2 linked regions of the Alicyclobacillus sp. SO9 genome follow. The protein of the gene in region 1 interacts with the protein of each later gene in a pairwise test. Links are inferred from orthologs where the notes say so. Each region holds a gene or a part of one and is shown in the gene's direction. Other genes may lie near its edges.

What was found. Proteins that work in one complex are often made in the same cells at the same time.
Region 2: the proteins of topA (region 1) and GI364_RS23095 interact in binary tests that used the Escherichia coli proteins (3 or more experiments, as listed by UniProt). The link is inferred for Alicyclobacillus sp. SO9 from one-to-one orthologs.

Annotation. Positions count from the first base shown.
Region 1 is NZ_CP066339.1:2,331,590-2,336,671, forward strand. The notes cover bases 1,025-3,985. They hold topA (type I DNA topoisomerase), read left to right. Parts: upstream 1,025-1,422; coding sequence 1,423-3,549; downstream 3,550-3,985. Other genes in these bases: dprA (DNA-processing protein DprA), read left to right, coding at 1,025-1,155; trmFO (methylenetetrahydrofolate--tRNA-(uracil(54)-C(5))-methyltransferase (FADH(2)-oxidizing) TrmFO), read left to right, coding at 3,546-3,985. Also shown: more of dprA, read left to right, coding at 73-1,024; more of trmFO, read left to right, coding at 3,986-4,868; GI364_RS10560 (tyrosine recombinase XerC), read left to right, coding at 4,870-5,082. UniProt on the Escherichia coli protein: Releases the supercoiling and torsional tension of DNA, which is introduced during the DNA replication and transcription, by transiently cleaving and rejoining one strand of the DNA duplex.
Region 2 is NZ_CP066339.1:4,943,873-4,947,811, forward strand. The notes cover bases 1,061-3,939. They hold GI364_RS23095 (YigZ family protein), read left to right. Parts: upstream 1,061-2,105; coding sequence 2,106-2,774; downstream 2,775-3,939. Other genes in these bases: GI364_RS23090 (sugar transferase), read right to left, coding at 1,061-1,766; galU (UTP--glucose-1-phosphate uridylyltransferase GalU), read left to right, coding at 2,970-3,857. Outside these bases: GI364_RS23085 (glycosyltransferase family 4 protein), read right to left, coding at 1-223; more of GI364_RS23090, read right to left, coding at 366-1,060.

The DNA of each region.
Region 1 (5,082 bases):
CAGTATTTCCCGTTTGGTCATGGTCACTGCGCAGGGAAGTCTCTATAGTGAGTGTGGAGATGGGGGAGTGTCATGACGGAAGGGGAAAGGACCGCAGCGATAGCCTTGGCCATGTGTAATGGACTCGAGCGAAGAAGCCTGAATAAGGTGGTTACAGGGCTTCATAGTGCCGTAAGAGCCTGGAAAGCAGACCCCGCGGAGTGGTTGGTCCACTGTAGTCTTCATCAGCACACGATTGAGAAATTAGACCGCTGGCGAACGAAGCAGAATCCGTCAGCGTTGGTCAAGAAATTGTCCAACCAGGGAATTGGAGCTGTGGTTCGCGGTGAGGAACTGTACCCGGAAAGACTGCTGCAGTGGGGGGAGAATGCCCCTCTGGTACTGTTTGTGAAAGGCAACAGAGAACTCCTAATGAGACTCCCAGCGGTATCAGTTGTAGGCACTCGCAGGGCCTCAGCGTATGGATTAGAGGCTGCACGTTGGCTGGCCAATTCTCTTGCTGGTGCCGGTGTCACAGTTGTGTCTGGACTCGCCCTCGGCATAGATGCAGCGGCTCATCGAGCTGCCCTCAGAGCCAGCGGCCCTACGATTGCAGTCCTGGGATCGGGCGTAAATGTCTGCTACCCTCCGTCACATCGCGACTTGTTTCAGCAGATACAGGAAAGCGGGTTACTGGTCAGCGAGTATCCACCAGACGACCCTGTCGCAAAGCATCACTTTCCCGAAAGAAATCGAATTATAGCGGCTTTAGGAGAGATTGTAATCATTGTCCAGGCAGGCCCAAAAAGCGGAGCGTTGACTACCGTCGACGCAGCTCTCGGACTCGGTCGAGACGTCTATGTGGTACCGGGTCCAATTACATCAAAATTGTTCAAAGGTTCAAACCAACTCCTGAAGGATGGCGCTCAAATTATGCTTGACCCAGAAGATTTGCTTACCGACCTGAACTTGCAGGTCGACTTCACCCAGTCTAGATATCCTGTTCGCTGGAAAGAATTATATGAGGCTCTCGAATCCGCTATGGGGGCGTCAGAATTGTCCGATATCCTGGGCTTGCCGCTAAAGGTAGTCTATGCGGCATTGATGGAACTAGAATTAGACGGGTGGATAAGGCACGTGCCGGGCGGACTGTATGAACGAAATTTAAGTGGATGAATATAGGCGGAATAACTTTTTTTAACTTTAAATTTGCAAAAACAGGAGCATGTGAGGTACGGTCAATATGTGGTGAGTTGCAGGATTTGCCACCGGGAATCTCATCATTACAGCGAGTACTCCAATTTGAACTCGGTTGTGAAGATGGTGCATGTGATGATAATATGTGTTGACATACGGTCATTTTCAGAATGTGAGTCGGTCCGTTTCCATGTTTGACAACTCACTTACATGTTTTTTTGTACGCTTGGCTAAGGAGGAAAGCCATTGGCAGATTATCTTGTCATCGTGGAGTCACCAGCAAAAGCGAAGACGATTGGCAAGTACCTCGGAAAACGGTACGCAGTGAAAGCCTCTATGGGGCACGTACGGGATTTGCCAAAGAGTCAACTTGGCGTCGATGTGAATCAAGACTTTGAACCCAAGTATATTACCATTCGGGGTAAGGGTGACGTCATCAAGACGCTGAAATCGGCAACAAAGAAAGCTAAACGCGTTTTTCTTGCGGCTGACCCTGACCGCGAAGGCGAAGCCATTGCGTGGCACTTGGCCAATGTATTGGATTTGGATGAAACTGCGCCTTGTCGTGTTGTATTTCACGAAATTACAAAAGATGCGGTTAAGGATGCTTTCAAGAACCCTCGACAAATCCACATGGATTTGGTAAACGCTCAACAAACCCGAAGGATCCTTGACAGGTTGGTCGGGTATCGTCTCAGTCCTTTGTTATGGAAAAAAGTCAAGAAAGGGCTTTCGGCAGGGCGCGTTCAGTCTGTTGCCGTTCGGTTAATCGTTGAGCGCGAGCGAGAGATAAAGGCATTCAATCCTGAGGAATACTGGACGGTAGACGCAAAGTTTCCGCTTGAGAAAGGGAGCCTCACAGCTCGTTTTTACGGATATAATCAAGAAAAGACTGCTTTGCCCAATCAAGAAGCTGTTACAAATCTGCTTGACTATGCAAAAGGACATCAATACAGCATTGAGCATGTCAAAAAGTCTGAACGCAAGCGCAATCCTAGTCCGCCATTTACAACAAGCAGTTTGCAACAGGAGGCTGCGCGTAAATTGGGTTTCCGGGCTTATCGAACGATGTCTGTTGCGCAGCAACTCTACGAAGGACTAGACGTTGGAGGCGGCGGCGGGTCGGTTGGCTTAATCACGTATATGCGTACAGATTCGACTCGAATATCTGATACGGCGCAATCAGAGGCTCGCACGTATATTAGTGAGCACTATGGCAACGACTACGTGCCTGAAAAGCCAAAGCAGTACAAGACAAAAGGTGACGCCCAGGACGCCCATGAAGGAATTCGTCCGACTTCAGTATTGCGGTCTCCTGCAGAAATGAAGTCATTTCTCTCCAAGGATCAATATCGTTTGTATAAACTCATCTGGGATAGGTTTGTTGCGAGTCAGATGAGCCACGCGTTGCTGGATACGACCACCATTGACATCCGCGTCCGCGATGCTCGCTTTCGTGCCACGGGTTCAGTGCTGAAGTTTCCAGGATTCATGGCAATCTATACGGAAGGCAAGGACGACGCGTCAGAAGAGGAACAAAGCAAGTTACTGCCGCCTGTTTCAGAGGGGCAAGACCTTGGTGAGCCGGAAATGACACCTGAACAACACTTCACACAGCCGCCGCCGAGATTCTCCGAGTCAAGTTTGGTGAAGGAAATGGAAGAACGGGGAATAGGTCGACCCAGCACGTATGCACCGACTATTGATACGATTTTAAAGCGCGGTTACGTAGTGTTGGATCAAAAGCGATTCACACCTACAGAACTGGGCGAAATTGTTGTTGATATGCTAAACGAGTATTTTCATGAACTGATTGATGTGGATTTTACAGCCCATCTTGAAGAAGAGCTGGATGCTATAGAGGAGGGGCAGGTCGACGGAGACAAAGTTTTAAAAGACTTTTATGGTCCCTTTGAAGAGCATCTGGAGCAGGCTGAAAAATCACTGGAACATGTACAGATTGCTGACGAAGAATCTGACGTAGAGTGCGAAAAGTGCGGCAGAATGATGGTATATAAACATGGTCGCTACGGGAAATTCTTAGCTTGCCCAGGATTCCCTGAATGTAGGAACACAAAGCCGATTATCAAGGAAGTGGGTGTCAACTGCCCGGACTGCGGAAGTCCCCTAGTCGAGCGGAAAGGAAAGCGCCGCGTATTCTACGGTTGCAGCAGTTACCCTGAGTGTGACTATGTCCTTTGGCAGAAGCCGTCTGGACAGTATTGCCCGGTTTGTCAGCATCCGATGGTGGAAAAACGTTCTAAGGGTAAAGTGGAGATTATTTGCAGCAATGAGAATGAACACGATAAAATCCTGCAGCAGGAAAATCCTAAGCAAGCTGAGCGAGAGAACCAGACGGCATCAAGGAGATGAGGGGCTTGTCAGTGAAAGTGATTGGAGCTGGGTTGGCGGGCTCCGAAGCCGCCTGGCAGATTGCCAGGCAGGGAATTCCTGTGACACTCTATGAAATGAGGCCGGTCAGAACAACAGAGGCGCATCATACGGGGATGTTTGCAGAACTAGTATGCAGCAATTCACTGCGAGCTGCTGCCGTTACGAATGCAGTGGGACTTTTAAAGCAAGAAATGCGGGAACTGGACTCTCTTGTTATCCGCTGTGCAGACGAAACTGCTGTTCCTGCAGGAGGAGCTCTTGCGGTGGACCGAGATGCATTCTCGCAAGCCATTACAAAGGCTCTTGAAGCACATCCTTTGATTGAGATTCGGCGTGAAGAAGTGACGACTCTGCCTGAGGATGGCCTCGTCGTAATCGCAACAGGTCCACTTACAACTCCGGAATTGTCAGAATCCCTCTTGAAGTTCACAGGGAAGCAGCATTTGTCTTTCTTTGATGCAGCAGCTCCAATTTTAACTGAGGAGTCCTTGAATCGTGACAAAGTGTATTTGGCCTCTCGATACAACAAGGGTGAAGCAGCCTATTTGAACTGTCCCATGACAGAAAACGAGTTTGCAGACTTCTACGATGCGCTGATTCATGCCGAGACAGCTGAGCTTCACGACTTCGAGAAAGGACAGTACTTTGAGGGGTGTATGCCCATCGAGGTGATGGCGGCCCGGGGTGTCAAAACGGTCCTGTTCGGTCCCATGAAACCTGTCGGTTTGGAGGACCCTCGAACAGGCAAGCGTCCCTTTGCCGTTGTTCAGCTGCGGCAGGACAATGCTTCCGCGACACTGTATAACATGGTAGGCTTCCAGACACACCTAAAATGGGGAGAACAAAAACGTGTTTTCCGCATGATTCCTGGACTCGAACAGGCGGAATTCGTAAGGTATGGTGTTATGCATAGAAACACCTATATCAATAGTCCGTCTGTCTTGGAACCTACATATCAAACTAAGCACAGACAAAACCTGTTTTTGGCTGGTCAAATCACCGGTGTGGAAGGATACGTTGAGTCTGCGGGCGCAGGACTCGTGGCGGGGATGAACGCGGGTCGCATAGCTCGCAGCCTCAGTCCGCTGGTGGTGCCGCAGACCACTGCTATTGGTAGCTTGGCGTACTATATCACGCACGCCCATGCAGATAACTTTCAGCCAATGAATGCAACATTCGGTTTGCTGCCGCCATTGTCTCACAAGGTGAAGGACAAGAAAGTTCGAAATCAACAGTTGGCTGAGAGAGCGCTGTGTGATATTCGAGACTTGACCACTACCTTGGAAAAGGAAGCCTAGCATGGACACAGAGCCGTTAGACCTATACATCGAGCAGTTTTTGCAAGTGCGACTTGCCGAGCGCCGAACTGCCCCAAAAACCATTTCGGCCTACGGAACTGATTTAAGTGTGCTTGCAGATTTTTGTGAGGAAAAAGGTCTCTCATCACCGTCACAAATTCGCGTAGTGCACTTGCGCATGTTCTTGTCTGTGCAATTGCAAAAGGGTTTATCT
Region 2 (3,939 bases), 2.6 Mb from region 1 along the record:
ACAATTGATCTGTCAGGATTCTGTTTTTAAACGGACTAAACAGAACTCTCATCCCAGCGCACACCGGAAGAACAAGGTCCCTCCCCCCCGGATGAGCCAATACCGTTACAGAGGAACGTACACTTTCTGGAGTATTTTTGAGAAATTCAAGTACATATTTTTCAATACCAGTAACCTTGTCCGAATCAACCACAGTTGCAACGACGCCGAAATTGCGACCCAAGACCATGCCCCCCTGCAGAATAATAAGAGTTCGAGGCATTAGAGCAAAAGGAGAGCACTATGCAGTCCCAATTGGGATACAAAAATCCAACAACCCACGAGATTTTTGCTCCACATTCATCCAGAATTGCACGTTTCAAAACCTAGAAGGCTCCATGCTTTTTGAAGATAGCGGGAATCGTTTTAAACAATATAACCACATCGCTAAAAAACGTCCAATTGTCAATATATGCGAGATCCAAACTCATCCACTGCTCAAAATCAATTTCGTTTCGACCGCTAATCTGCCATGTGCAGGTAATTCCCGGTTTGACACTCAGCCTGCGCAAATGCACATAATCGTAGTCGTCGACTTCACTAGGAAGAGGCGGCCTCGGTCCTACAAGACTCATATCGCCTTTAAGCACATTAAAGAGCTGGGGCAATTCATCAAGACTTGTTTTTCTTAAGAAGCGACCCATGCGGGTGATACGCGGATCATTTTTCATCTTAAAGACGGGACCAGACATCTCGTTGTATGCCTGCAACGCCTTTTTCCTTTCCTCGGCGTCTACGACCATGCTTCTGAACTTAAACATTTTAAAGGACTGCTTATGCAACCCGACTCGGTTCTGCGCAAAAAACACTGGCCCACCGTCGTCCAGTTTAATCGCCAAAGCGATAACCAGCAGAACCGGAGACACCACAACCAGGCCCACAGTAGCCAGAGCCACATCTGTTGCCCGCTTCAGAATCAAGCCGCTTGCTGAATGGGGAATTCCTGAAAGCACTAGCCGCGAAACTCCCATGCCGTGAACAATTTCGCTGGATGCAATCTTTGAAGATAAACCATCTAGAATGAGTTCCGTTGTGATGCCGTGCATTTCGCACACTTTAATAACCCGCTCTAAATACGGGTGGTTTGCAGGAAGAGCAATCACCACTCCGTCGACAACATTGGCTGTCAATACAGACTCCAAAGTGGACGTGTTGCCTAAAAAGAGGGAGCCGAGATTTTCGAGATCGACCTCGTCCGTGACAATCCCTAATACCCTCAATCCAAACCGGGGATTCTTCTCAACATTTTCGATATATCTCAGCGCGGCTTCACCGGAACCCACGACAATTCGGGTTCTGGCATCCCAGCCGGCCCTTCGGATCCTTGCAAGGTACAAGCTGACAAGGACTCGTGTCCCCATCATATAGATAATAGAAGTCAAAAAGAAGAGACCTATAAACAGTCGACTGAAGTGACCCAGTTTTAACACAAACGCTAACAGCGAGAAGAACAGCAGTGCTAATGCGTTCACTCGCAAGACCACCCACAGTTCGGTTTTGAATCCAAACAGCCGGCGTACTGGATATTCGCTGAACAGAACCAGGGATGACATCCACGCCAAAGACGAAAATAACAAAGTCTTAGTATAGATCGGCTCTGCGACACTAAATGGATAATTTCCACGAAGGCTGCCGAAAATATGGTAGGCGGTATAGAACGAAAATATCACGACGAGGATATCAAGGAAAAATCCCAGTCTGCGACTGTTGTCAGCCAGACGATCCAACTCGCACCCCTCCAAATAAACTGCGCAAAGGCCTCAACTCTACTCCCTAGCGCCCAAGTACATTACTATATTTTTGCCATCGGAACATCAAATATACTTCAGATGGAATATAATGTCGTCGGCCCATTCCCTAGATTCTACAATATAACACTTGCTGAAACGCCTTACAGTGACTATTTTCAACATCTATCAACTATCTTTTACATCTATCAGAGCAACAAACATTATAATAACAGGCTAATGTTAAGAATGTATTAATCCACAAGCATTAGACGAGAGTAACACAAAACTTGTTACAATAGTGGCAGGACACACAGATTGACACGGAGGGAGTATATCATGCCAGGTACAGACTCATTTCTCACCCTTGTTTCCCCTTCAGAAACTGAGGTCATCATTAAAAAGTCCCGGTTCATCGGCGGCTCCTATCCCGTTACAACGGTAGATGAAGCTGATTCAATACTGAATGAAGTCAGGACGACACATAAAACAGCAAACCACAACTGTTTTGCCTATAGCATTGGGCTCAATGTTCCCATTGAGAAATCATCCGATGACGGAGAACCGTCAGGTACTGCCGGCCGGCCAATTCTCGAGGTTCTTCGACAAAAGAAACTCAATAACGTGTTAGTTATTGTAACACGTTATTTTGGCGGCACATTGTTAGGTGCAAGCGGCCTAGTACGAGCATACACCGATACAACTGCAAAGGCTATAGAAAATAATAGTTTCGTCAGATGTTTTCTCATGTCCCGATTGCATATTATTACAGATTACACTCAGTTTGGCAAACTGGAACATGAGCTTTCTCAGGCAAATGTAGCAATTTTCGACAAACAGTTCACAGATGCCGTCAGTCTGGCTATCTACATCCCTGCGTATGATGTAAAGCACTGGCTGGAGCAACTGGCCGACTGGACAAACGGCCGTGCTCACGTCGATGTAGGAGAGCCAGAGTACGTCGGTGTAAAGGAAACCGGGGACTTTGTCTTTGGAATCTATCCATAGTAAATGCATCGTATTCAATGCACCCTAAGACTGTGCAGAAAACCAACTCAATGCTATCGGATAAATTTGTCTTTTGTTTCACAACTTTCTATATTATGATGTGTGGAATTGCACAACTATTTATTTCCTTATGCTGCAGCTGATAGAATAGATTACAATTACGTTACATAAGTTTCGTCATAGAGGTGACCTACGTTGAAAAAAGTGCGGAAAGCTGTCATCCCGGCGGCAGGGTTCGGAACGCGAATGCTGCCGGCCACCAAGGCTGTTCCGAAAGAAATGTTGCCCATTTTGAACAAGCCCTGCATTCAATACATTGTTGAAGAGGCTGTGTACGCCGGAATTGAGGAAATCCTCATTATCACAGGACGTGCAAAAAAAGCGATTGAAGATCACTTTGACAGGTCTCCGGAGCTTGAACTCCACCTAGAGCAGAGCAGGAAATCCTCTATGCTATCTGAAGTAAAGGCTATTTCCGATCTCGTTGACATCCACTACGTCCGCCAAAAGACGGCCATGGGACTGGGTCATGCAATTTTGTGTGCGAGATCGTTCATTGGGGACGAGCCCTTTGCCGTTCTCCTCGGAGATGACATTATTCAGTCTGAGGTACCTGTCACAAAGCAACTGATGGATGAGTACGTGAATACACAGTCAGCCATGGTAGGTGTACAGCGAGTGCCAAACGAGAACGTTTCGAAATACGGCATCATTAACCCCGGGCCACACTCTGAAGAGAGTCGGCACATCCCAGTGCAGACCATTGTTGAGAAGCCTGCCCCACAGGACGCACCATCAAACTTAGCGGTCTTAGGGCGATACATTCTTCCCGCCACCATTTTCAATCAGTTGGAGAACATTCCCGTCGGCCACGGCGGCGAACTCCAATTAACCGACGCCATCGCGCGCCTTGCCGAAACCGGCCAAACCACTGCCCTTCAGTTTGAAGGAGTGCGCCATGACATCGGCAATCTGGAAGGATGGCTGCGGGCCAACATGTCTTTCGCAATGGAGCGCCCAAACCTGGCTGCATCACTAATGGCACAACTGAAGAAGGAAAATTTGCAACGACGGTTAAGCTAACCGTTCGCACTTATATAACTGGTTCATCCGCTCTGAAAACTCTAATTTCATGCGTGCTCCAACGTCAAAAGAGACCCGGCAT